Linked DNA regions of Desulfitobacterium hafniense DCB-2. The protein of the gene in region 1 binds, or shares a complex with, the protein of each later gene. Links are inferred from orthologs where the notes say so. Each region holds a gene or a part of one and is shown on either strand. Other genes may lie near its edges. The genes, in order: rny and pfkA.

Region 1 (8,941 bases):
AATCAGCTTCCGGATATCTAAGTTTAACTTCGGGCATGACCTTTACCTCTTTCCAGGGAATATACACTGACTATTTTAACACGGTAGAGAGCAAACGCATAAAGTTTTTATACATTATTTTCTCGATTTCCTCATCGTTAAACCCAGCGAGGTGCAAGGCCTCAGCTAAATCGCCATATTTGTCCGCCCCTTCAAGACCCGTAGGAGTGGAATCGATGCCGTCAAAATCCGAACCCAAGCCAATTGCGTCGACTCCCGCCACTTCCGCAATATATTGGATATGGCGCACCACATCTTGAAGGCTGGCTTTAGGCTCCTGAGTTAAGAATCCCGGATAAAAATTCACACCGACTACTCCCCCGTTTTGAGCAAGGGCCTTAAGCTGTTCATCGGTGAGATTGCGGGGGTGAGGACAAAGAGCATAGGCACAGGAATGAGAAGCCAGGATAGGTTGGCTGCTGAGCTTAAGGACATGCCAAAACCCCGCTTCATTAAGATGGGATACATCGATCAGCATCCCCAGTTCATTCATCCGTTGAATGACTTTCTCACCGAATTGGGTCAGGGCGCTTTGAGTCAGTTCCCCGGCGCCGTCGGCAATGGCATTTCTCTGATTCCAGGTCAGACCTAAGGCACGCACCCCTAATTCATAGATAATATCCAGGAGAAACAGGCTGCTGCCTAAAATCTCTCCCCCTTCAATACTTAATAAGCAGCCCACTTGAGAAGGAGCGAGGCGCCGCAAATCCTCTGCTTGTCTGACCAAAACCACACTCTCCCCATTGATCTGAATAAATCGGTGGACAGCATGAATGAGCTCCAATCCTCTCAGAGTGCCTCTCTCCGGTTTATATTGGCTCTCAATGAAAGCAGCCATGAACTGGAGCATGACTTTGCCCTCTTTGGCTCTTTGGATATCCCAATGTCCTCCCTCCAGAGGGGTGGTCAGACTTCTTTTTCCCTCTAAAAAGTCGAGAATACTGTCACAATGACCATCGATGACCCAAACATCCTTCATACTTTATCCTCCCTTACACAATCAGAAACACCTGCCGCTTTAAGCCAACAGGTGTCCTGCTTTAAAACCATGAACACTTAAAAATACAATCTCCTACCAAACTTTCTCAACGTGGTTCTACAATTAGTTTTATTGCCGTTCGCTCTTCCCCGTCAATTTGTATGTCGGTGAAAGCAGGAATACATACAAGATCGACTCCGCTGGGGGCAACAAACCCTCTGGCAATAGCTACGGCCTTTACAGCTTGATTGAGTGCACCTGCACCAATGGCCTGCAACTCCGCACCTCCCCTCTCACGGAGCACACCAGCCAAAGCACCTGCGACAGAATTTGGACTTGATTTTGCTGAGACTTTTAACACATCCATGAACGACAACCTCCTGTTCGAATCACTGACAGATATTCCTAACACACTAAGTGTATTCTCCAGAAGGTGGAAAAAATCCTCTTTTTTCTGAGAGCTTTCAGACTTTTTTAAATATTTTTTCCTATCGTCAAAATTCACTCTTTTACCCGTTGAATAGGTGCGATGGAGCGGGCTTTTCCTGTGGTCTCATCCACATCGAGCACAACGGCATTAAGCTGTATGGGGCCTGCCGCTAATTCAAATTTAGCGGGAAGTTGGGTCAAAAATCGATTAATGATAGTTTCTTTTTTAACCCCTAAAACAGAATCCCGGGGTCCGGTCATCCCCACGTCCGTGATATAGGCAGTTCCTTGGTGCAGCAAGCGGGCATCTGCCGTCTGGATATGGGTATGAGTCCCCAAGACAGCGGAAACTTTGCCATCCAGGAACCAACCCAAGGCCACCTTCTCCGAGGTAGCTTCGGCATGAAAATCAACGATGATGACAGGGGTCTCCTGCCGCATCTCATTAATCCAGCGAATAGCGCCGCTGAAGGGATCCTCAAGACTATTGAGGAATACCCGGCCGGAAAGATTAAGCACCCCGACCTTCTTACCCTTTGTCCTTATGTAACCATACCCTTTACCCGGTGCGCCCACCGGATAATTGGCCGGCCTGATCAAACGGGCTTCCTGGTCAATAAACTTCATGATGCTCCGCTGATCCCAGACATGATTGCCCATGGTGATAAATTCGATGCCATCGTCGTAAAGCTCTTCGGCTACTTCCTTGGTTAAGCCTTTACCTCCGGCGGCGTTTTCACCATTAGCTATGGTTAAATCTATCCCATACTCTTTGATAAGCGGTTTGAGCAACACCTTAATCGCCTCACGGCCAGGATTACCAACAATGTCGCCAATAAATAGTATATTCACTCCATAAATCCCCAATCATCCATCGATCCGATTATAGTATTGATATGCCCAAAAAAGAACCATCCAAAACCTACGCACATGATATCTAGCTATTATAGACTAAAACCCTTCCTTCCTCCCGAACCGCAATAAACCCTTTTTCTAAGCGGCAGTCCCGGAAAGACTGGAGAATCTGTCCAATCACTTCCTCCTGAAAGATCTGCTCTTCCTCAGGAATCTCTGTATCATCATAGATTATGTTCTGAGCGATGTTTCTCACCAAATCAACGATCAGACCAATTTCCCTCTCGTTCATACTCTCAACATCCCGGGTAATGGTCACTAAGGTTACACCGCTTTCCAGCTTATGTTCTATCCTGCAGATCCGCATGGAGTGGCCTTCTAATCTATGATAAGCCTTTAAAGCCTCTTGTAAGGTATCCATGAATTTTTCTCCCTGTTCGGGGCCCGACACCGTAAAGCGAAAGGTCAGGGCATGTTCCGGCTGTTGATAACGTACGGAGCATACCTCAGGATAGCGAATTAAAATGGATATCAGCAACCCAACTCCATCAGGTGCACATCCCCCATCTTTATAATGGAGGTTTAAACGTCCCATAGTGTCATCCTCTTTCTCATCATACTGACTATTTGCTCTGCATATTTGCTGCTCATCACTCCATAATAATTCGTCAATTTCCGATAAACTCCTGCCTGGTGATTTCCGCCTTACTGTTACTTATAAAATTATAAAGGACAGGCGATGTTCTCACCTGTCCGCAATGTTCAAGATTCAACTATTCCATGATTATTTGGCATAATCCACGGCACGAGTTTCACGAATGACGACAACCTTGATTTGACCTGGATATTCTAATTCATCCTCAATGCGTTTACTGATTTCCCGAGCCACTTTCGGAGCCAGAACATCATCGATCTTATCTGGTCTGACGATGATTCGAATCTCACGTCCTGCTTGAATCGCGTAGGATTTTTCCACACCATCATAGGTGTCGGCAATCTCTTCCAGCTTCTGCAGGCGCTTGATATAGGATTCGAGAGTCTCACGGCGAGCTCCTGGGCGAGCAGCTGAGACTGCGTCGGCGGCAGCCACTAAGACTGCTTCGATGGTCTTCGCTTCAACATCACCATGATGAGCTTCAATAGCATGAATAACTTCCCAAGATTCCTTATACTTCTTCGCTAGATCGACACCGATCTGAACATGAGTCCCTTCAGTATCGTGATCCACAGCTTTGCCTAAGTCATGCAGCAAACCTGCCCGCTTGGCCAGCTGTACATCGACCCCCAGTTCGGCGGCCATTAAACCTGCCAAATGGGATACCTCCATAGAATGCTTGAGGACATTTTGACCATAACTGGTTCTAAACTTCAATCGTCCTAAGAGGCGAATGATTTCAGGATGTAAGCCATGCACTCCGGTTTCAAAGGTAGCTTGCTCTCCTTCTTCACGAATACGCTGATCCACCTCTTTTTGAGATTTCTCAACCATTTCTTCGATGCGAGCCGGGTGAATCCGTCCATCGGCAATCAGTTTTTCCAGGGCAACCCGGGCAACTTCTCTGCGGATGGGGTCAAACCCAGAGAGAATGACCGCTTCGGGAGTATCATCAATAATCAGATCGATACCTGTTAAGGTCTCCAGAGTCCGAATATTGCGTCCTTCCCGTCCGATAATGCGTCCCTTCATCTCATCACTGGGCAGGGCCACCACAGACACCGTGCTCTCGGCGACGTGATCCGCAGCACAACGCTGAATTGCCAAAGAGATAATGTTCTTAGCCCGCTTCTCTGCTTCTTCCTTAGCCTTCGTCTCAATATCTTTAATCATAATAGCGGATTCGTAACGAACTTCTTCTTCCACACTTTGCAGCAGAATTTGCTTCGCTTCTTCAGTGGATAAACCAGAGACCCGTTCTAATTCTTGTTTTTCTTTGGCTACAGTTTGCGTCAGGACCTCTTTGAGCTGATCCACTTCTTCTTCTTTACGATGAAGATTATCTTCCTTGCGCTCCAAAGACTCCATTTTGCGGTCTAAAGACTCTTCTTTTTGAATAACCCGTCTCTCCATCCGCTGAATCTCGTTGCGGCGTTCCCGTGATTCTTTTTCCACTTCATTGCGGATATGCATGACTTCTTCTTTAGCGGCAATGACAGCTTCACGGCGTTTAGCCTCAGCGGCACCCTGAGCATTGTCGATGACCCGTTTTGCCTCTTCTTCAGCTGAGCCGATGAGCTTTTCCGCGGCACTCTTACGAATAAGCCAACCTATAAAACCACCCACAAAAAGGGATACCACGACTGCTACAACAATAAAGATTAATTCAGTTAGTTCCAAGTAGTTTTCACCTCCTAAACACATACTTATTTGGTTATCATTCTCCTAGTTCTCCCTATAAAAACAAAAAAACTGGGACCATGCCAGTTCTTTAAAAGAAACCTTTAATTAAAGGCAAAATACATTGCCCCTTTTTCCTACAAACCTACACGCCGCTAGTCCGATACCTCCATATATAATACTAACTACGATGCAATCTATAAGAAAACCTTAAAGGTCTGACTTTAAAAGAAACAGGCTCTTTTTAGTGTAATATCTTTTGAAAAATTTGTCAAGAACCACCTGCAATATAGATGTATAATACAAGTATTCTAAGAAACTATAAGGAAAACAGGAAGGACTCGCCTTCCTGTTACTCCTTCGCTATCCCTTCAAGGATCTCAAAAACCATTTCCTGAGGGTAGCCTTTTTGCATAAGCTTTTGCCCGACTTTCTGTCTTAGCATAAGTTCCCGGGGGATTTTCTCATAACTCTTTTTATGCCGGTAAGTATTCTCCCAGCGCCGGGATTCCTCAACCCAAAGCTTTTGCGCATGTTTTCGGCAAAGCTCCGCTTCCTGGCCCGGTAAATAGGTTTCCCGCAAAGCCTGCTCTATGATACCCTCTTCGATCCCCCGGCCCTTCAAATCATAGTTAATCCTCTTCTGGGAGTAATTCGTTTGCTTGCTGAGACAATAAGCACGGGCATATTCCTGATCGCTGAGATAGCCCCATTCTAAAAGCCGCTCTATGGCAGCTTCGATCTCATGACTTGGAAAGCCCTTCCTCGCCAGCCGTTGGCTGAGTTCGCAGCGTGTCAGCATTCTTCTCGATAAATAGGTTAAGGCGACATCCAACACACCCTTCATCTTAGATGTCTTCCGGCTCCTCTTGGACATCATCTGCAACCGGAGCGCTTACGTTAGCAATGCTGGCCCGGATCCCTTGTTCGATTTCGGCGGCAATCTCAGGATTCTTCTTCAGAAACTCCTTGACATTCTCTCTTCCCTGACCTAAGCGCTCACCTTTATAAGAGTACCAAGCCCCGGACTTATTAATGATATCCAACTCCGCACCCACATCCACCATGCTGCCTTCACGGGAAATACCTTCTCCGTACATAATGTCAAATTCGGCTTGTTTAAAGGGCGGAGCCACCTTATTCTTAACAACCTTGACTTTGGTACGGTTGCCAATCATATCCTGACCTTGCTTCAGGGTATCCGCACGGCGTACTTCCAAACGGACGGAGGCATAGAACTTCAAAGCCCGTCCGCCGGTTGTGGTCTCTGGATTACCAAACATAATTCCCACTTTTTCCCGAATTTGGTTGATAAAGATAACGCAGGTATTGCTCTTACTGATGGCACCGGTCAATTTTCTCAAGGCTTGAGACATTAAGCGGGCATGTAAACCCACATGGGAATCTCCCATTTCTCCTTCAATCTCTGCCCGGGGAACAAGAGCTGCCACAGAGTCAATGATAATGACGTCGATAGCCCCACTGCGCACTAAAGCTTCGCAAATCTCCAGAGCCTGCTCCCCTGTATCCGGCTGGGATACCAGAAGATTGTCGATGTTGACCCCTAAGGCCTTGGCATAGACCGGGTCAAGAGCATGCTCCGCATCGATAAAAGCAGCAACGCCGCCCAGCTTCTGGGCTTCTGCCGCAATATGCAATGCAACGGTGGTCTTACCGGAAGACTCAGGTCCATAGATTTCTATAACACGCCCCCTGGGCACTCCACCCACCCCAAGGGCTATATCAATGGCCAGACAGCCCGTCGGAATCACTTCCACCGCCATTTTGGCAGAAGCCTCCCCCAATCTCATAATCGACCCTTTTCCAAATTGCTTTTCAATCTGACTTAAAGCCATATCCAGGGCTTTTAATTTATCGTTACCGGCCATCTCGTTTCCTCCTCAGCGAATACTTTTAAATTTTTCATCACAAAAAACAAACATTTGTTCGATTTCCATTATACTTTTGCACGTGAAGCCTGTCAATCCTTTATTTAGAAGAAAATAACAAAGGGGGTTGGTCAAAATAGATTCCGGAAGAATGATACTCATCAGCTCATATTCCATCCGAATTAGGAATTGCCCAACTCTGAATCACTCCTTGGAGTTCATCGTAGCCTAACCCAATACTATAGCTGTATGCTTGGCTTGGCAGAGTTCCTCTTGGAAATGTAACATCCAAATTGTCGGGGAACAAAATAATGTATTCCGGTTTCAATGCGGCCTGCATTTCAGTCCGCAAAGCGGAATCCGCAACATTAAATATATCTAAAAGCCGTTGCCGCGCTTCGTCCTCCGGTAAAGAGAACAATTCCCAGTTATTTAACACCTCTCCCGTTTCTCGGCTGAACACCGCACCTAAATGAACTTCCTGTGCCATTTGTCCATTAACAGGAAGGATGACCGATGTAAGAAAGCATATTATGCTATCGTTAGAAGCGGTGGGAACTATATCCTGACTGATGTAATGCTCGTGGAATAACGTTCCCTTGTCTTGGCAGGCCAGATAATCTGCATAGGCCTTTTCCAGTTCAGATGGGACGTTGTAGAGCAAGCCCTGCTCCTCATAAAATGCAGCAACAGCTCTCTGGGCAGGTTCGCTCAAATCATTCAAACTCTCCACTCCACCTACATAAACATTAGCCGGGCCGGCTGGGTCCTGAACGAGCAATAGTGTCGTTTCATCCGAAAGTTTGTAAGCAGCATGCCCAAAGGGGCCTCTTCTCCATAAGTTGACGCTCTCTCCGTCTGAGAACGTCATGACTTTCTCTTCGACCATTGCCCATTTTTCGGGTTCCTGCAGAGGTTGGCTAGAACAGCCCGTCAGCAGAAGCGAGCATAACAGTATAGTTATAAGAAGCCACTTTATTCTCACAAACAATCTCTCCCTTGCAGCCATCAAAGTAAAGATTACAGATCTGCCAAGTAGACACAGTAGTCCAAAATAACATTGCCTTGTTCATCCTTCTCGGTAAATCGCGGGCAGTTATATCTTTCGAAAAAATAAGCCCTGTTTTCATGGTCGTTTTTAAAATTACCCATACCACTTTCCTGGAATCTAACAGCGCATTGCTCATGCATGCCATAGATGCCGCCCTCGTCCTCTTTGCCTTTAATCCAGCATACACCGATGGGGCCATCGTCCAAATCTATGTAATCATAGCCGCTGGGAACAGATGTATCTGAGGAAAAAAACAGGCCAATCCAGTATTCGAAAGTGTTTTCAAAATTACTGCTGTCGCAGCGCATCAAGCCCAGGTAACCATTTTCAATATCCGGAGCCCCGCCCAGATTTCCAAGCGCTTCAAACCAACCCTTCTGAAACCATTCTGCCCATTTGTGACCAAATCCACCGACTCTATCGGCATTGGTGTAACATTTGCCAATGAAACGCAATGAGGGCAAATGTTCTTTATAAACTTTGATGATCTCAGCCATTGTTTTTCCTCCTATCTATATCACATTTATTTTACTGCACAGTTGAAAAGAAGTCGATCCATTTTACGGAAATCGACTTCTTTCAATAAGAACTTTGTGATAGTGCTGGGAAAGAACTTTCCTATGCTTCATCTAGTTCTGGAGAAACTCCAATATGTCATCCACCAGACCGATAAGGGTATGACCCGCTTCCCGGAGCACGATGACTTTTGCATCAGGCACAAGGTTTCGATAGCGTTGCGCGGTTTTCAGTGAGTGGAACATGACATCTTTTTGTCCTACGAATAAAATGGAGGGTATGGTCAATTGGGTGAGTTCGGCATCTGAAAACAGTGGTACTTGCTCCCGCCGGAAATTGAAGTTATTCCCCAGCAATTTTTGATAATCCATGATTTCCTGTGGTATGGGTTTCCCTCCATTCACTTTACGAAACAGCCTCTCAACGCCTTTTTCACCCCACAGCAACATATGAAATAATGACACATAGGCAAAGGAAGTTTTTTGCGGACCAACGCCGGCTGGACATAGCAGAACAAGTTTATCGACCATTTGGGGATTGGCGATTGCAAACTTCAGCGCAAGCCATGCCCCCAAGGAGATTCCTGCTATACTGGCTTTTTCGACGGAAAGTCCCGCAAATACATCGTGAAGCCAATTGTCAAAATCGGAGCCTTCAAAGGACAATTGCTTACCGTCGCTTTTGCCGGGCTCGCCTTGCAAATCGACGGCATATACCCTGTAATGCTCGGAATACTTCTCCATGTCCTTAATCCACATGACTGAATTTATGCCGCTACCGTGAAGCAATACCAAAACAGGCGCATCTTTTTTACCTGCCGCTATCACAAAAGCTTTCCCAAATCGTGT
Region 2 (9,011 bases), 100 kb from region 1 along the record:
ATCGGATGGCAGAAAAAACCTTCAAGGCCTATGAGCCTGATGATGCCTTTTTTTCCACGTTGCTTTACGGACCTGAGGGGGTCGGGAAATCAACCCTTCTTGTGAAGTGCTGCCAACGGCTAAAGGAGAAAAAAACTATCCTTTATATAGACGCCCAGGACTTTGTCAAGAATTATGCTTTTGCGGCACAAGAAGGAACCCTGTCGCAATTTCGCCTGCGGCTCCGTACCCCTGGGGTATTGATCATGGATCATATAGAAGTGTTAAAAGGAAAGACCCGCAGCATTGAAGAATTCTATCATACTTATGAAGCTCTTTTTCAAAGGAATGGCCGTATCATCTGTGGTTTCCGCGGGGACCCCTCCCAGTTGGGGTTTCTTGGTGAGAAACTCAGCTCACGTTTGCGGGGAGGCCTGGTTGTTCCTATTTTGCAGCCCACTCCGGAGGATATGCTGAACTACCTGCGGCAGATGGCTTATGGCAAATTCTTGATTGTAGAGGATTTGGTTTTAGAATTAATGGCTGAGGAGGCCGCTAATTTTCCAGAAGCTCAAAGCCTTATGAATGGCTTCATCCAATTTGCCAATCGGACGGACAGTGCCCTCGACCATGACGCTTTATTGCTTTATCTCCAGGAACGCAGATACCAAGAGGGACTCCGCCCTTCTCCACAAAATATTATTCAGAAAGTGGCCGAGCTGACCGGGGTTGCCGCGGCAGCTATTTATAGCACCACTCGAACGCCGGAGGTTCGGCAAGCCCGACAGTTAGCAATTTACGGGATACGCAGCCTTAGCCGGCTTTCTTATCCGGAAATCGGCGCTTCCTTGAATAAATCCCATAGCAGCATCATGAAATCTTATCAGCAGTTTCAGGAAGCTGTCCAAAAGAACCCTGAGCTAAGGGAAATGCTTGAGTCATTAGTGAAGTACTTTAATTCTCCGGACGATGAAAAAACGGAAAGATGAGGAGGAAGAACGATGACCAATACCGTCAGGAAGATCGCTGTTCTTACCAGCGGGGGGGATGCTCCGGGAATGAATGCGGCCATTCGGGCAGTGGTTCGCAAGGGAATTTATCATGGACTTGAGGTTTTTGGGATTCGCAAGGGGTATGAAGGCCTGATTCATGGGGAATTCATAACCATGCATCTGGGAGCAGTAGCGGATATCATTCATAGGGGCGGTACCATGCTCATGACCGCACGTTCCCAGGAGATGCTCACCCCGGAGGGACAAAAAAACGCCGCGGCTCAATTGCGTTATCGCGGTATCGATGCGCTGATTGTGATCGGGGGGGATGGTTCTTTTCGGGGAGCACAGACCTTGTCTGCTCAAGGAATAGCCATCGTCGGTATACCGGGTACCATTGATAACGATATTACCGGCACGGATTTAACTATCGGATTTGATACTGCCGTCAATAATGTGGTTCAAGCGGTTAGTAAAATCCGGGATACGGCAACATCCCATGATCGAACCTTTTTAGTGGAAGTCATGGGACGGGATTGCGGCAACATCGCCTTGCAATCCGGCGTAGCCTGCGGTGCAGAATCCATCCTTGTGCCGGAAATCGAACCGGATCTGGATGATATTGTCGCGAAATTGGAACGCGGCCACCAACGGGGCAAACATCACAGTATCATTATGGTGGCAGAAGGGGCTATGAGTGCTTGGAATCTGGGGGAAGAACTCCGTCAGAGAACCGGCTTTGAAACCCGGGTCACCATCTTAGGCCATATCCAAAGGGGCGGCAATCCAAGTGCCCTCGATGTGGTCCTGGCCTCGCAAATGGGCGGGAAAGCAGTGGAGATACTCTGCGCCGGGGAAACCGATCGGATGACAGCCTGTGTCAACCAGGAAATCCAATCCCTGCCTTTGGAGGTGGCTTATGGTGAGCGCAAACCCTTCAACAAAGTTCTCTATGATCTGGCCAATCAATTGGCTATCTGAGCAAAAGAAATCAGCGGTCTATAGAGGAAATCAGGAAGCGCAGGTAGAATTCTTGCCTTTGAGGTGATCAACGTGGAACAAGTATTTGCATTGGATATAGGAACACGTTTGGTAATGGGGCTCATTATGGAAAAAGCTCCCGGTGGTTATCATATTATAGCCAGAGCCCAAACAGAGCATCGTCAGCGGGCCATGTACGACGGGCAGATTCATGACATAGAAGAAGTCGCTCAAGCGGTGCAACGGGTCAAGGAGGAGCTTGAAGAAAAGATAAAGAGCAAATTGCACTATGTTTCGGTGGCGGCAGCCGGCCGGGCTTTGAAGACGGCTGTGGCCACTGCCCAGAAGTCTGAACTCATCCCCATGATTTGGGAACGAGAAGATATCTTTGCTTTGGAGATGGAAGCTGTTCAAAAAGCATTGCGGGAGGTCCAAGCCGAAGACGAAATCATTCCCTACCATTGTGTCGGCTACAGCACCATTGAATCCCTCCTGGAAGGTCAGAGCCTTTCCAGTCTCAGCGGACAAAGAGGGAAGGAGGCTCAGGTTAAGGTGATCGCCACCTTCCTGCCGCGAACGGTGGTCGATGGCTTAACCCGGGTGATTTCCAAAGTAGGGTTGGAAATGCGGGAGCTGACCTTGGAGCCTATTGCGGCAGGAAGAGCAGCTATACCGCCGGATATGCGGCGTATGAACCTGGCCCTGGTGGATGTGGGTGCGGGAACTTCAGATATAGCCTTAACCAAGTCCGGTTCCTTTTTTGCCTATGGCATGGTGCCCATGGCTGGGGATGAGATTACGGAGAGAATTTGCCAGCATTTTTTAGTGGACTTTCAAACAGGGGAAAAAATCAAGCGCAGTTTAAACACCAAGACCAAAGTGACCTTTACGGATTTTCTGGGCATGAAAACGACGGTCAATAAGGAAGAGGTTCTGGAGCAGATCCAACCGGTCGTCCTTGAACTGGCTCAAAAGCTGGCGGATGAAATTCTGCGCCTGAACCAAGGAAATCCTCACGCCATTATTCTGATCGGGGGGGGAAGTCAGACACCATTATTGGCAGAAGCTTTATCCGATCTTCTTGAATTACCCAGAAACAGGGTAGGGATTCAGGTTCGCGAGCGAATCCAAGGGGTATCGGGTGAAAAATCCCTCAAAGGGCCGGATGCCATTACCCCTATAGGGATTGGCATTTCCACGATAGAAGGGGAAGGGCTGCAGTATTTTTCCGTTCATGTCAATGATCTCACTGTGCAGATCTTTGAGTTGCAATTAGCCACAGTATCCGATGCTTTGCTGGCGGCTGGAATTACGCCGAGGCTCCTTGTAGGCAGGCCGGGGTCAGCTTTAACTGTTGAGCTGAATGGAGACATTAAAGTCAGCAAGGGGCAATTCAGTAAACCTGCTCAGTTTTTCCTGAACGGGGAAGAAGTGAAATTAGACCATGAATTAAAACCAGGCGATAAAATTCAATTCATACCGGCACAGGATGGGGAGAATGCCCAGGCAACCTTTGCCGACTTGGTTCCAGCCATTCCAGAAAAGAAGATCAAAGTGAATGGTGAATCCGTGGTGTTTACCGCCCAAATCTTCTGCAACGGTCGTCCTGTGACAAGAGACGGGGATGTTCCGGATGGGGCGAAGATCACTGTGTTCCAAAATCAGACCCTTAAGGATTTGCTGCATTTTTTAAATGATAAACAGTATAGTTTATCTGAGATTCGGTATAAAATAAACGGAGAAGAAAAGGTTATCCCTATTCATAAAGAATTTTACATTAATCAGCAAAAAGTTGATCTTGAGCGCATGCTCAAGGATGGAGATGATCTTGTTATCCTGGTCAAAGAAGTCTATATCAAGGATTTGCAGCTCAAACCCACTCCCATGGTGTTTTACGTTAATGGGCAAGAGGTTGAATATCCTCCGCAAATTTTCCGTATACTCTCTCGGGGCCGGGTTCTCTCAGATCAGGAAAAAGTAGTAGATGGTATGGAACTCAGCGTTGAGGGGTATGATACCATGCCTTTGCTTTCAGAATTACTGCCCTATGTTAATATTCCTCAGGATGTTCCTGCTAACGCCCGCCTATCTCTAAAAAGAAATAATCAAGAAGCCGAGTTTACTACTCCTCTTATACCGGGGGATCGGATCGAGATTCATTGGGAACAAGTTGCAAGTGCCCTATAAACAATAAAAAAGCGCAAAAAAAACCCCCTCATCTTTCTGATGGGGGAAGGGGCTATTGCCCGGGTGGAAAAGGGTAGAGGAGTGTTTGAACTTAGTATAACTAACTGCCAGGCTATTGTCAGTAAAAAAACCTTCAACGGTCTGTAATTTTCGGTGAATGGTTGATTTTCTACTCTTGACATTCTGACGTTAGACCATAAAATGATAGTGGAGGTGTCATTTATGTTATTTCAATGGATTATGGGCATAGTTGCTCTGGCTGCTCTCATTATTTTCTTACTTTCTGACAAATGGACCAGTAAATCAAGACATTCAAGTTACTATGAACAAGTGAAAAAGCCGCAAGGTAAAGAACCCCGGCTCGCTAATCTGCCTGATGCATCGAAGCATGATAAGTTTTATTCCAAGTTGAATGCTCGTTAAGCGCAAGGAAAAGAAGAGGCTGTTGCAAAATGAACGGTACGTTCGTTAAGCAACAGCCTCTTTCCTTAAGCTATTTTCACTTGAGTTATTTTACTTAAACTATTTTACTCAGTTGTCCCGGAATTTTGTCATAATGGCAAAAAGCTGATTCCTCTAAGGTAAGCACGTATTGGACTCCTTCCAAGACCTTATTCTGTCTTTCCCGGGGGCTTAGATCAGGGTGCCGCAATGTCTCCAGGTGGTCAAGAACAGCTGGGGAAACAGTAAATTGATGAATGTCCTGAGTGCCTGTAAAGTGGAATTGATACATATAACGGTGAGTCTCTTCGATGATCAGAGCATGCCGTCCAATGGTGGCTTTATTCAAGACCTGTATGGCATCCAGGGCACAGGATTGGGTATAGGCCTTGACAAGGCATTCCGAGTCAGGAGCGGGGCGTATTCCCATCTCCCTTTGCGCCAACTGGGCGATCCGATAACCGAGAGCTATATCTGGACAAGTATGTCCATGAAAGTCTATGACAAGTTCCCAAGGGGTTTTTTCTACGCACATAAAAATTCCCTCCCGATTGCTTTTGTTAGTCTTACTTTTATTCTAACGCTAAAAGGAGGGATTTGAAAGTCAATTATGGTAATTCTCAAAAAAGACTGTTCACAAAGAGGAGTTCTATCCCCGGGCTACAACTCCGATGATTCCGCCTGCTGCGCCGGCTGCCAGGATGATGATGGACTTCTCGCCAAAATTCAGCCAGGATGGTGTGTCAGGACTTAAGACAGTGAATAAGAGGAGCAATAGCAGTAGAAAGCCGGCTCCGATACTAATGCCGTAAAACAATCCCTTCATACCGGCACGATAGGTTGTGATGGCCGCTGCCAAAAACACACTCATGCCCAGAATGATGTTATAGACCAGGGACGATTCTTGAAGCGGGGTTAAGGTGAGTACTAAACCAAGAATTAAGGAAATCAACAGGGCAATCCCGGCTGCAAGCAAAATGCCTTTGAAAACTAACCCGAAGTGAAAGGATTTGGGCATATCTCATACCTCCTTCGACTAATAGAATCTATGCATTAACTGGATAGAGTATGCGAAGGAATAAAATAGGACCTAATTGTGAAAAAGAATAAATAATCTACTGATATAATTGGATTTTTCTAGAAAAGGGGTTATAATAAGATAAGAATTATCGGTATTATTAGGCAGGGGAGATGGTTTCTTGGCCTTAAGAGACAAAACTAACCAAAGATTTAAGGAGTTTTTCGAAAAACAGTCCAAAAGAAATGATGGAAAAGAATTTGAAATCTCCTTTGCGGAAATTCAACGGGAGACCGGAGCGGCGAGCAGCACTATGAAACGGGCCATTGAGGCTTTAACTGAGGAAGGCTGGCTTGGAGTAAAACCAGGTCGCAATACTCGCTATGGACTGTTCAAGCTATTGCAAGGGGAAGCTGAAACGGCTGAGGCATTACCTGGAGCACCAGAGCCCGACCCGCCAATGTACGAGTCTACCAGTGATTTCTCTCCTGCTCCAGCCAGCGATTCGGGCAACGGTTCCTCTGCCCTGGCGAGTGAGTCAAGAGTACAGGAATTGGAACATCTTATCGATGGTCTGCGCCGTAGATTAAGAGCGCAGGAAATGACGATCGCACTGCTTCAGGATCGTATGGCAGAAATTGAAGACAAGCTGTATAAAAGATAAATTTCCAACTCTTTCATGATGTTTTTTAAAGTATTAGTGATATAATAAATGTGAATCCTGCGTTGTTCGTAGAATATCTTGGTTTTGATCCTATTTATGACAAGGGAACTGATATGATGAGCCCAGTACATCAGGCCCCACTTGTAGGGGAAGGTGGAAGCGTTTATCTAGGTGCCCACCTGCGAGAGCAGGGTCAGAAACCTGGAGTTTTACGGCAAGGCGGGGATGGTAGGGAGTTTCCCTACCATTGTTTTATTTTTGAGGCTGATTATGTCATAATAGTCTTAGACTTAATTAAAAAATTCCTTAAATAAAAATTCATAAGGGGGCAAAATGGTCAAACTAATCTTTACCCGGCATGGCGAAACCCTTTGGAATATTGAAGGCCGCGTCCAAGGAGCTATGGATTCTCCGCTTACAGAAAAGGGGATTCTCCAGGCTCGCAAGGTGGGGCAGCGCTTGCGCAAAGAAGGGATCACCCGTATTTATTCCAGCGACTTGCCCCGTGCCCGGGCCACGGCCGATGAAATCCGCAAGGCAGTTGGCATAGAAGAAATTCTCCTCGATCCGGCCTTGCGGGAATTATCCTTCGGAGAATGGGAGGGTAAGAATTGGTGGGATTTGCGGCAGCTTCATCCAGAGCTTTTTTCCCTGTGGGACACCGGACCCCATCAGGTACAGATTCCTGGAGCAGAAAGCATGTGGGAGGTCTCCGAACGGGCTTGGCAGTTTGTGCAGGAACTGCCCCGGCTTCATGACGGTGAAACTCTCTGTGTCGTCACCCATGGCATGACCCTGCAGCTCATTGTTAAGAAAGCCTTGGGGATTCCGGTGGAGCAATGGAACGATGTTCCCTGGCAGCATAATACGGCAGTGAATATTTTTGAGTTTTACGAAGATGGCCGCATTTACCCCATTCTACTTGCCGATCACACTCATTTGGATGATGATATTAAGCCGACCAGCGGTTTTACCTCAAAAAAATAGCCAGAGTAGTCTCTGGCTACTGAAGAACTTGTAGTTTTGATAGAGCATTCCTAAAGAGCTTATAAAAATACGACCCTCGCCCCGATGTTTTAGGGGGAGGGTCGTATTTCTGCTTCATTTCATAATACTATCTTTTCGGAGTATCCGGTGAAAACGGTTCCGGTCCCCAATGATTGTCTTTGGGCCAATAATACGCTGCACTTCCAGCAAGCGTTTCTGGCATTACGAGCCAATATCCTGGTATTTCTGTCAATTCAAACTTGATTCCATCACTGTCTGTTAAAAGTCCAAGCTCCTTTGCATTTACATCCATATATCTTAACAAAATCTTGGCGTATAGCTTACGGTCTTCAAGAGATAGACTATCGAAGCCTTCTTGAGTGATATGTACAGGAGCATCAACAAACTTCTGCAACTCAGGGTTTATTGAAACAGTATTTGCCCCTGCTACCCCTTGATAAGAATTATTTTTAGTAACCGCATACATTTCCTTCAGTTCTTCCAGACTGGTAAAAGGTATGCTTTCGTTTACCACTGGGTTGTCAGCCGTTTCCACTGGCTGTGGTGTCTGTTGGTCAACGGAATCTTGCGGAGCCTGGGGCGGGTTAGCATTTGCGGAACAACCGGCAAGCAAAACAACGATAGCGGCAGCAGCGACAAGACTTGTCCATTTCTTCATCATGCTTTCTCCTCATATAAGTCAATTTACATGGGTATTATTGAAGCGCGAACACTTTATGTATAACTCTCTTTAGCTATAACTATGATGAGATCAAGAGGTAAATTCAATCCGTTTTTTCTGGTAATTTCTTCTGGAAAAAAGGTGCGGCTTCCTCAATTTTTGAGGAAGCCGTATATATCTGTGAATTTTCATCAGATCCTGGTGAGTTTTTCAGCCCGGCTCCTGCCCGGGAGGCGTGGGTGAGCTATTCAACCAGTCCTGGTCAAATTTCACGATGAGCTCCTGGCTGGCCGCGGGAGAGGGAACCAAAATGGCGACTTCATGGTTCATCACAAAGGCCTTATACCCCCATCCGGAACTGCTAAAGATAAACGTCTGGCGATCGAAAATCCCTACATTAATCTCAAGAGGAGGATGGGCGGACGAATCATAATACCGAATCTGAACACCGGCAGCTTGGAGACTTTCGATATCACCCTGGTAACTCTTCGGCATAATACCGGAGTCCACGATGAGTTTAATGTCCACCCCTTTGGCCGCGGCATCGACCAAGGCTTGGAGAATATCTGAATCGGTCACATGGGAAACAATGATCCAAATATTCGTAGTGCTCTTTTGAATTTGGTCAAGAAGTTTCTGTTTTATATTGGTATTGGCCAGAACGGAGATATTATCTTCAGTTAATTCAGTGGTTTTAGGGATATCCAGGGATAGGGTTGTCGTAAAAATCCAATCCCGATTAAACACGGTGCTGGCCAGTTTCCAGGCGGAACGCTCAGATAAATGAACGGCTAGATTATGAGAATTAAACCCTTTCTCAGTCCATGGGAAAGAATAGACCATAGCCTCTCTTAAATCCACGATTAGGAATTTAGCTTCATTGGTCTGTCCTTTTTGGGCAGGGTAATACTGTACGGAGATATTGTTGCTTTTAAATTCATTGAGAGTGGTTTTATTGGGAGTTTCAAACTGGTCAAGCAATATTCTTATTTCGATACCGCTGGCAGCTTTTTGGATGATCAGGGCCTTAAGTTCCGGATCGGAAAAGATCTTTTGCTCTACATAGATGGATTTCTGGGC

The links.
Region 2: rny (region 1) and pfkA share a complex: the UniProt entries of both Bacillus subtilis proteins name them as parts of the possible RNA degradosome complex. The link is inferred for Desulfitobacterium hafniense DCB-2 from one-to-one orthologs.

What each region holds. Positions count from the first base shown.
Region 1 is NC_011830.1:3,316,200-3,325,140, forward strand. Bases 2,375-5,270 are described here. They hold rny (ribonuclease Y), read right to left. Parts: upstream 4,662-5,270; coding sequence 3,087-4,661; downstream 2,375-3,086. Other genes in these bases: DHAF_RS15470 (hypothetical protein), read right to left, coding at 2,385-2,897; DHAF_RS15480 (regulatory protein RecX), read right to left, coding at 4,990-5,270. In the rest of the region: DHAF_RS15450 (PHP domain-containing protein), read right to left, coding at 1-37; DHAF_RS15455 (dipeptidase), read right to left, coding at 71-1,018; stage V sporulation protein SpoVS, read right to left, coding at 1,125-1,385; DHAF_RS15465 (TIGR00282 family metallophosphoesterase), read right to left, coding at 1,520-2,299; more of DHAF_RS15480, read right to left, coding at 5,271-5,484; recombinase RecA, read right to left, coding at 5,486-6,526; DHAF_RS15490 (hypothetical protein), read right to left, coding at 6,693-7,511; DHAF_RS15495 (hypothetical protein), read right to left, coding at 7,547-8,074; DHAF_RS15500 (alpha/beta fold hydrolase), read right to left, coding at 8,207-8,941. UniProt on the Bacillus subtilis protein: Endoribonuclease that initiates mRNA decay. Initiates the decay of all SAM-dependent riboswitches, such as yitJ riboswitch. Involved in processing of the gapA operon mRNA, it cleaves between cggR and gapA.
Region 2 is NC_011830.1:3,210,348-3,219,358, reverse strand. The notes cover bases 1-2,966. They hold pfkA (6-phosphofructokinase), read left to right. Parts: upstream 1-980; coding sequence 981-1,952; downstream 1,953-2,966. Other genes in these bases: DHAF_RS14945 (cell division FtsA domain-containing protein), read left to right, coding at 2,025-2,966; DHAF_RS14955 (DnaA/Hda family protein), read left to right, coding at 1-968. In the rest of the region: more of DHAF_RS14945, read left to right, coding at 2,967-4,139; DHAF_RS14940 (hypothetical protein), read left to right, coding at 4,362-4,562; DHAF_RS14935 (formylmethanofuran dehydrogenase subunit E family protein), read right to left, coding at 4,657-5,115; DHAF_RS14930 (TIGR04086 family membrane protein), read right to left, coding at 5,230-5,598; DHAF_RS14925 (hypothetical protein), read left to right, coding at 5,780-6,262; DHAF_RS14915 (histidine phosphatase family protein), read left to right, coding at 6,596-7,249; DHAF_RS14910 (hypothetical protein), read right to left, coding at 7,377-7,931; DHAF_RS14905 (phospholipase D-like domain-containing protein), read right to left, coding at 8,142-9,011. UniProt on the Bacillus subtilis protein: Catalyzes the phosphorylation of D-fructose 6-phosphate to fructose 1,6-bisphosphate by ATP, the first committing step of glycolysis.